DNA from 2 places in the Geodermatophilus sp. SYSU D00696 genome. Region 2 is predicted to be linked to the other one. Evidence: riboswitches for the same ligand, from Rfam matches in the RefSeq annotation. Region 2 holds a riboswitch; the other holds the start of a gene.
What was found. Region 2 has a riboswitch for cyclic di-AMP ahead of ACI79O_RS18840 (transglycosylase family protein). Riboswitches for the same ligand answer to the same signal wherever they lie in the genome.
Positions count from the first base shown of each region.

Region 1 (4,398 bases), on a different contig from region 2:
CGCCGAGCTGCTCGAGCGGTACCGGCGGCTCCGACGGGCGCCAGGGGTCGACCACCCGCGGCTCGGCGGCGCGCAGGTCGGCGAGCAGCCCGGGCAGCAGCGCGTCCAGGCCGCTGGTGGTGTTGGCCAGGGAGACCCCGCCGGTGCCCTCCTCGCGGTCGACGAACACCCCGGCGAGGAAGCCCGGCATCGAGCCGCCGTGCCCGGTCAGCGTGCGGCCGTCGACCCGCAGCACCTGCAGCCCGAGCCCGTACGCCGACCAGGCCGGGGACGACGGGTCGACGCCGGCCGGCACCGCCATCTCCTCCAGGGTGGCCGGGGACAGCACGTCGCCGGTGTCGCCGAGCAGGAACGCGGCGAACCGGGCGAGGTCGGCGAGGGTCGCCCACAGCTGACCCGCGGCGGCCATCACGCCGGCGTGGTGCTCGGGCTCGGGCAGCGCGACGTCGGCCCACGGGTGCACGGCCCAGCCCTGCGCGGCGCGGCCGGACGGGCGTGGCGTCGTCCGGGTCATGCCCAGCGGCCCGAGCACCTCGGCGGTGACGACGTCGTCCCATGCCCGCCCGCGCAGCCGGGCCACGAGCTCGCCGAGCAGGCCGAAGCCGAGGTTGGAGTAGTGGAAGCGCCGGGCCTCGCCCAGGACGACGTCGTCCCCGCCGAGCGCCAGGTCGGCCAGGGACCCGCCGGGCACCCGCTCCCACCAGCCGCCGGGGCTCTCGGCGGACGCGCCGGCCAGGTGCGACAGCAGCTGCCCGATCGAGCGGTCGCCCAGCGGGGTGCCGGGCAGGTGCCGGTCGAGCGGGTCGTCGAGGCCGAGCCGGCCCTCGTCGCGCAGCCGCAGGACGGCGACCGCGGTGACCGTCTTGCTGATCGAGCCGAGCCGGTACTGGACGTCGGTGTGCGGCTCGGCGACGTCGCCGCGGCCGGCCGACCACGCCAGGCCGCCGTCCCGTACGACGCCGGCCACCAGGCTCGGCGCGCGGCCGTCGCGCTGCACCCGGGCGGTGCGGGCCAGCAGGGTGCGGGCGGTGGCGGGCAGCACGGTCGGCATGCCCGGAACCGTAGGTCAGGCCCGCGCGGGGACCGCCAGCCTCCCCGTGCGGCCGGCCCAGCGCTCGAAGACGACGGTGACCAGCGGCGGGATCGAGGCGGCGAGCGCCAGCAGCGTCGTCCCCGGGGACCAGCGGAGCACCCGGGCCGCGACCAGCGCCACGACGACGTAGGCGACGAACACCGCGCCGTGGACCGGGCCGAACACCTGCACGCCGACCTCGGAGGTCTCCGGCACGTACTTCACGTACATCCCGGCCAGCAGGCCCACCCAGGACAGCGCCTCGGCGACGGCGACGACGCGGAAGGCGGTGGCGACGGTGCGGGGGTTCACGGGGATGCGGTCCTCACGGATCGGCGGCGGCTCCGCAGGGAGCAACGCGGCAGGCTCCGCCGGAGGTCCCGGACCGGGTGTGACCCCGGCAACGTGCCGGAACGGCCACCCTCCCGGGGAGGAGGGTGGCCCTTCCTCAGCCGATGCGGCGGGCGCCGGCGTAGCCGCCCATCGAGTCGACGCCGGCCACCTTGACGACGTCGCCCGAGGTGGGCGCGTGCACCATCTGGCCGTTGCCGATGTAGATGCCCACGTGGCTGACCGGGCTGTAGAAGAACACCAGGTCACCGGGCTGCAGGTCGGCCCGGGAGACCGCGGTGCCCATCTGCGACTGCATCCGGCTCGAGTGCGGGAGGCTGATCCCGGCGGCCTTGAAGGCGTACTGGGTCAGGCCCGAGCAGTCGAAGGAGTCCGGGCCGGCGGCGGCCCACACGTAGGGGTCGCCCCGCTGCGCCATGGCGGTGGCCACGACGGTGCCGGCGACGCCGCTGGCCGGCGCGGCCGCCGCTGCCGGCGCCTCCTCGGCGGGCTGCGCCGCGGCGGGCTCCTCGCGCTCGTCGTCGCGGCTGGCCCGCTCGTCCTCGGCGGCGTGAGCGGCCGCGGCGGCCTCGAGCGCGGCGCGCTGCTCCTCGGCGGTCAGCCGGGCGAAGTCGGCCTGGTAGGCGGCGATCTGGTCCTCGAGGTCGGCCTGCTGGGCAGCGACGGCGTCGTACTGGCGCTGCGCCTCGACGGCGGCATCGGTGGCGGCGGCCTGGGCGGCGGTGGCGGTGTCGGTCGCCGCGACCGCCTGGCCGAGCAGCTCGCCCTGGTAGCCGGCGACGCCGTGCAGGAGGCTGACGCGGTTGACGAACTCGTCGGCGTCCTCGCTGGTCAGGAGCGCCTGCAGCGAACCCATGCCGTTGCCGGTGTAGGCGGAGCGGGCGATGCCGACGACCTGCTCGCGGGCGGTGCCGACGGCGGCCTGGGCCTGGGCGAGGGAGGCGGCGGCGGTCTCGGCCGCGGCCTGCTGCGCGGCGAGCACCTCGCGGGCCTCGTTGAACTGCTCGGTGACGACCTCGAGCTCGTGCCCGCGGGCGGCCACGAGCTGTGCGGCCTCGGCCGCCGTCGTGGGCTCCTCGGCCAGGGCGGACGAGGGGACCACCCCGACCCCCACGCCGAGCCCCACGGCCCCGGCGAGGACGAGGGCGGCGCGGCGACCCTGCCGGCGGCGGGCCGGGCGGCCGGTCACGGGCGTGCCGAGGACAGACGTGCGCAGGGACGCCACGTGGCGGTTCTCCTCTTCCCAGGCCGCCTACCGGGTTAGCTGACGGGTTCGGGCGTGGACTCGCCCGGCGCGTGCGGACACGCGCTGCACCCCAGGACTGCGGTGGGTCCCCGGCCCGGCGCCCCGCGGGGCGACCGGCTCGACGGCGTCCTCGGGGTGTCACCCAGGTCAGTGACGGAGCGCCCCGTTGGACGCACACAGAGTAAGGGTCGTGACGGACGCGTGACAATCACCCCGATGTAATCACATCGGTGACATTCCGTGGTCGCCCGGTCACCGGACTGCCTGCCCCTGGCGGTTTGGCCGGGCTCCGGGGCGTGTAGGAGTCAGGCATGTCCACCTCCACCCGGATGCGCCTGACCCGGCCGCTGGTCGTGCTCGCGCTGTTCGGCTCCCTGACCGCCTGCGGCGACAACACCGACTTCTCCCGCGGGCCCACCAACTGCGACGCGAGCGGCGAGAACGCCAGCAACGAGAACGACGCCGCGTGCCAGGAGACCGGCCCCAACCCCGGCAACGACGCGCCCACCACCGACGACACCTCCGAGGACTGACCGTCCACCGGCCCCCCGACGGGCGCCCGGTCGCGGGGGCTGGTGGCATGGGCGGGTGACTCCGGAACGCAGGTGGACCGCAGCCCGCCTACGAACCGAGACGAGGGGCCTGCTGGCCGGCGCCCAGCAGCTGCTCCGCGGGCGCGACCTCGCCCTGATCGCGGCGGGACTGACCTTCTACGCCGGCATCGCGGTGGTGCCGCTGCTGCTGGTCGCGGTGCGGCTGACCGCGCTGGCGACCTCGGCCGACGAGGTGCGCGCGCTCGCCGCCCGGCTGACCGAGCTGCTGCCCACCCCGCTGGGCGCCCCGGAGGCGGTCGAGCGCCTGGTCGACGCCGGCACCCGCCTGGACCTCCTGGGCTTCGTGCTGGCGCTGGTGCCGCTGACGTTCTACGGCGAGGGGCTGCGCCGGGCGCTGCTGCGGTTCAGCCCCCGCCGGGAGAGCCTGACCGGCTGGCGCGGCCGCCTGCTGAGCCTGCCGCTGGTGGTCGTCTCACCGCTGCTGCTGTACCCGCTGCTGCTCGCGGCCCGGGTGATGGCCGACCTGGCCCGCGAGGACGGCGTCGGGGCGGTGGTCGGCCGCCTCGCCGTCGGCTACTACTCGGTGCTGTTCGTCCTCACGGTGCCGCTGCTGTGGGGCTACGGCGTGGTGTCCGGCGGGCGCTTCCGCTGGACGGCGCTCACCAGCGGGGCGCTGTTCACCGCGGCCTGCCTGTCGGGGTTCCTGCAGGGCTTCGTCCTGTTCCTGTCCCTGCCGCTGGACCTCGGCGCCCCGTTCGGCGGCCTGGTCGTCGTCGGGGCGGTGGTCGCCGTCGGGCTGTGGCTGTTCCTGCTGCACCTGGTGCTGCTGGCCGGGTGGCTGCTCACCCAGTCGCTCGACGAGCGGCTCGCCCGGCGTCGGGCCGGCGCCCACTACCCCGGGCTCCAGGGCGCCCCCTCGGCCGGCGCGGGTGCCGGCTCCGCGGGCGCCGGGGGTGGCGGCGCCGCGGGCGCCGGGGGCGCGCCCTCCCCCGGGGCCGGCAGCGCCCCGGCCGGATCCTCCGGCACGGTGCCGGGCAGCGGGGGTCCGGGCGGGGGTTCCGGAGCCGGTTCCGGAGCCGGTTCCGGCGGCGGGGGCCCGGGCGGGGGTTCCGGAGCGGGCTCCGGCGCCGGGGCGGGCGGCTCGGGATCGGGGGCGGGCGCGGGGTCGGGGGCGA
Region 1 is NZ_JBJGYY010000058.1:6,619-11,016, reverse strand. It holds gene ACI79O_RS22965 (serine hydrolase domain-containing protein) at 1-1,051, opposite strand, end outside; gene ACI79O_RS22960 (DUF3817 domain-containing protein) at 1,067-1,384, opposite strand; gene ACI79O_RS22955 (C40 family peptidase) at 1,521-2,648, opposite strand; cyclic di-AMP (ydaO/yuaA leader) riboswitch at 2,656-2,791, opposite strand; gene ACI79O_RS22950 (hypothetical protein) at 2,981-3,202, shown strand; partial or broken gene ACI79O_RS22945 (YhjD/YihY/BrkB family envelope integrity protein) at 3,258-4,076, shown strand; gene ACI79O_RS22940 (transglycosylase domain-containing protein) at 4,115-4,398, opposite strand, start outside.
Region 1: it holds a riboswitch for cyclic di-AMP, as region 2 does, so the genes downstream of both, ACI79O_RS22955 (C40 family peptidase) here and ACI79O_RS18840 (transglycosylase family protein) in region 2, are expected to answer to the same signal.

Region 2 (4,398 bases):
GCGGCCGAGGCGCCGTGGTGGTGGGACGTGCTGCGGCACGGGCGGGACAGCGCGCACGCGGCGGCGTTCGACATCGACTGGGACTTCGGCGGCCGGGTGCGCATCCCGGTGCTCGGCTCGGCCGACGACGTGGCGGAGCTGGAGGTCGTCGACGGGGAGCTGCGCTACTACGACAACCGCTTCCCCCTCGCCCCGGGCACCGGGGAGGGGACCCCGCAGGAGGTGCACGACCGGCAGCACTACGAGCTGGTCGACTGGCGGCGGGCGGACTCCGACCTCAACTACCGGCGCTTCTTCGCCATCAACACCCTCGCCGGGCTGCGCGTGGAGGACCCCGAGGTCTTCCGCGCCACCCACGAGCTGGTGCTGGAACTGGTGGCCGACGGCGCGGTCGACGGGCTGCGGATCGACCACCCCGACGGCCTGGCCGACCCGAGGGGCTACCTCGACCGGCTGGCCGAGGCCTCGGGCGGGCGCTGGACGGTGGTCGAGAAGATCCTCGAGCCCGGCGAGGACCTCCCGGAGAGCTGGCGCACCGCCGGCACCACCGGCTACGACGCCCTCGCCGAGGTCGACGACGTGCTGGTCGACCCGGCCGGCGAGGCGGCGCTCACCGCGCTGGACACGGAGCTGTCGGGCCGCGAGGTCGACTACGCGCGGCTGGTGCACGACTGCAAGCGCGAGGTCACCGACGGCAGCCTCGGCTCGGAGGTCGCCCGCCTGGTGCGGGTGATCGGCGAGCTGCCCGGGATCGACGTCGAGACGGAGGAGGAGGCGCTGGCCGAGCTGCTGGCCAGCTTCGACGTCTACCGCACCTACCTGCCCGACGGCCGCGAGCACCTCGACGCCACGGTGGCCGCCGTCCGCGACCGCCGTCCCGACCTGGTCGCCGCGGTCGACGCGCTGCACCCGGTGCTGGCGCGGGCCGGCACCGAGGCGGCCACCCGGTTCGAGCAGACCAGCGGCCCGGTGATGGCCAAGGGCGTCGAGGACAGCGCCTACTACCGCTGGGCCCGGTTCGTGGTGCTCAACGAGGTGGGCGGCGACCCGGCCCGGTTCGGCAGCACGGTCGCGGAGTTCCACGAGGCGCAGGCCCGGCGGCTGGCGCGCAAGCCCGAGTCGATGACCACGCTGACCACGCACGACACCAAGCGCAGCGAGGACACCCGGGCTCGGCTGGCCGTGCTCGCCGAGGTGCCCACCGAGTGGGCGGACCTGGTACGCGGCTGGCTCGCGCGCCACCCGCTGCCCGACCGGCCGCTGGCGCACCTGGTGTGGCAGAACCTGGTCGGCGCCTGGCCGCTGTCGCGCGAGCGGGCGCACGCCTACGCCGAGAAGGCCGCCCGGGAGGCGGGCACCTCGACGACGTGGACCGACGTCGACGAGGCCTTCGAGGCGCAGCTGCACGGGATGGTCGACGCCGCGTACGACGCCCCGGCGACCAACGCCGAGATCGAGGCGTTCGTCGCCCGCATCGGCCCGGCCGGGCGGTCCAACGCGCTGGCGCAGAAGCTCGTGCAGCTGACCATGCCCGGCGTCCCCGACGTCTACCAGGGCACCGAACTGGAGGACCGCTCGCTGGTCGACCCCGACAACCGCCGCCCGGTCGACTACGACGAGCGCCGGCGGCTGCTGGCCCGCCTCGACGGCGGTGAGGTGCCCGGGGTCGACGACACCGGCGCGGCCAAACTGCTGGTCACCTCCCGGACGCTGCGGCTGCGCCGGGACTCCCCGGAGCTGTTCTCCGGCTACACGCCGGTCGAGGCCACCGGCAGCGCCGCCTGCTCCGTCGTCGCCTTCGACCGGGGCGGAGCGGTCACGGTGGCGACCCGGCTGCCCGTGGCGCTGGCCGCCACCGGCTGGGGCGACACCGCGCTGGCGCTGCCCACGGGCGCCTGGCGCGACGTGCTGACCGACACCCGGGTCGTGGCCGACGCCGGCGGGGCGCCCGTGGCGGGCCTGCTCGCCCGGCTGCCCGTGGCGCTGCTCGTCCGAGGATGAGACGGAGGTCACGGCGGCGCCGCCCGGCGCCGCCGTGACCTGCGGTGCCGCGCCCGGGCCGGACCCGGGACGCCGGGCGGCACGCCGTGACGGGTGGGGCCGGTGTGCCGCCCCGTGATGCGACCGTTACCTTGGCTCCCGCACGCGGCCGACCGACGGCGGCGTGCCGGAGCCGGTCCGCCGAACCCCGTCCGCCGGGCTCCGTTCCTCCTGCACAGCCAGGACGGGGGTGGGGGACCCATCTCGGCGTGTGCGCCGCGGTCACGGGGGGACCGGACGCAGCGCCTGGGGGTGAAGCCGCACACGTGCGGCCGGGGCACCGATCGCTCCGAACCCGACAGCTCACCTCGCAGGCGGCGGATCGGAGATCCCGCATGCGCACGTCCACGTCCTTCCTCCGCCGTGCCCTCGTGACGACCGGCGTGGCCGCGGCCGCGATCGGCGTCGCGGCCGGCCCGGCCTCGGCCGCCGCCCCCAACGACTGGGACGCCGTCGCCCAGTGCGAGTCCAGCGGCAATTGGAGCATCAACACCGGCAACGGCTACTACGGCGGCCTGCAGTTCAGCCAGAGCACCTGGGAGGCCTTCGGCGGCCTCGACTACGCCCCGCGCGCCGACCTGGCGACCAAGGCGCAGCAGATCGCCGTCGCCGAGGCCACGCTCGACGTCCAGGGCCCGGGCGCCTGGCCGACCTGCGGCAAGAACCTCGACCCGTCGGCGCCGGAGGCCGGCTCGCCCGAGGCCGCGGCTGCCCCGGCCCCCGCGCCGGCCCCCGCGCCGGCTCCGGAGCCGGCCGCCGCTCCTGCCCCCGCTCCCGCTCCGGCCGCCGAGGAGCCGGCGCCGGCACCGGCCGAGGACGCCGACCGCAGCTGGGACCGCGGCTCCCGCTGGGACCGCGGCGACGGTGAGGGCGGCTCCTACGTCGTGAAGAGCGGCGACACCCTCGGCAAGATCGCGGGGGCGCAGGGCGTCGACGGTGGCTGGCGGGCGGTGTGGGCCGCCAACCGCGACGAGTGCAGCGACCCGAACCGGATCTACGTCGGTCAGGAGCTGCAGCTCCCGTGAGTCCTCCGGCAGCCGGGGGGTCCTCCCCCGGCTGCCGGGAGCCCGGGGGTCTCGGCCGGCCGTGAGCCGCGCGGCCGCCGGGGGACCCGCTCCCCCGCGGGCCGCCGCCCGCGGCGGTTGACCGCTCCCCCAGCGGGCAAGAGGGTCCGGTCAGCCGCACCACCGCCGGGAGGTCCTCGCATGTCCGCTGCCGCCGAGTTCGCCGTCTGGGCGCCCGTGCCGGAGCGGGTGCGCCTGCAGGTCGACGGCGCCGTGCACGACATGCGCCGCGACGACGGCGGCTGGTGGCGCGCCGAGGTGCCGGCCGCGCCCGAGGCCGACTACGGCTTCCTGCTCGGCGACGACGACACCGTGCGGCCGGACCCGCGCTCGCGCCGCCAGCCCGACGGCGTCCACGGCCCGTCCCGCCGCTTCGACCCCGCGGCCCACTCCTGGGGCGACGGCGCCTGGACCGGGCGCCCGCTGGCCGGCGGCGTCGTCTATGAGATGCACGTGGGCACCTTTACGCCCGAGGGCACCCTGGACGCGGCGGTCGAGCGCCTGGACCACCTCGTCGACCTCGGCGTCGACTTCGTCGAGCTGCTGCCGGTCAACGGCTTCGACGGCACGCACAACTGGGGCTACGACGGCGTCCTCTGGTACACGGTGCAGGAGAGCTACGGCGGGCCGGCGGCCTACCAGCGGTTCGTCGACGCCTGCCACCAGCGCGGCCTGGGCGTGATCCAGGACGTCGTCTACAACCACCTCGGCCCGTCGGGGAACTACCTGCCGCTGTTCATGCCGGTGTTCAGCGAGGGCGGGCCCAACCCGTGGGGCTCGTCGATCAACCTGTCCGGGCCCGACTCCGACGAGGTGCGCCGCTACATCCTCGACAACGCGCTGATGTGGCTGCGGGACATGCACGTCGACGGGCTGCGGCTCGACGCCGTCCACGCGCTGGTCGACGAGCGGGCCACCCACGTGCTCGAGGAGATGGCACAGGAGGTCGACCGGCTCTCGGCGGCGCTGGGCCGGCCGCTGACACTGATCGCCGAGAGCGACCTCAACGACCCCCGGCTGGTGACCCCGCGCGCCGCCAACGGCACGGGCATCCACGCGCAGTGGAGCGACGACTTCCACCACGCGCTGCACGCGGTGCTCACCGGCGAGGGGCAGGGCTACTACGGCGACTTCGCCGCGGCCGGGCTGGCGGGACTGGCCAAGACGCTGACCGGCGCGTACTTCCACGACGGCACCTGGTCGAGCTTCCGCCGCCGGTCCCACGGCCGGCCGGTCGACACCGCGCGGCTGCCGGGCTGGGCGTTCCTCGGCTACCTGCAGGACCACGACCAGG
Region 2 is NZ_JBJGYY010000034.1:21,689-26,086, forward strand. It holds gene treY (malto-oligosyltrehalose synthase) at 1-2,001, shown strand, start outside; cyclic di-AMP (ydaO/yuaA leader) riboswitch at 2,245-2,372, shown strand; gene ACI79O_RS18840 (transglycosylase family protein) at 2,376-3,065, shown strand; gene treZ (malto-oligosyltrehalose trehalohydrolase) at 3,246-4,398, shown strand, end outside.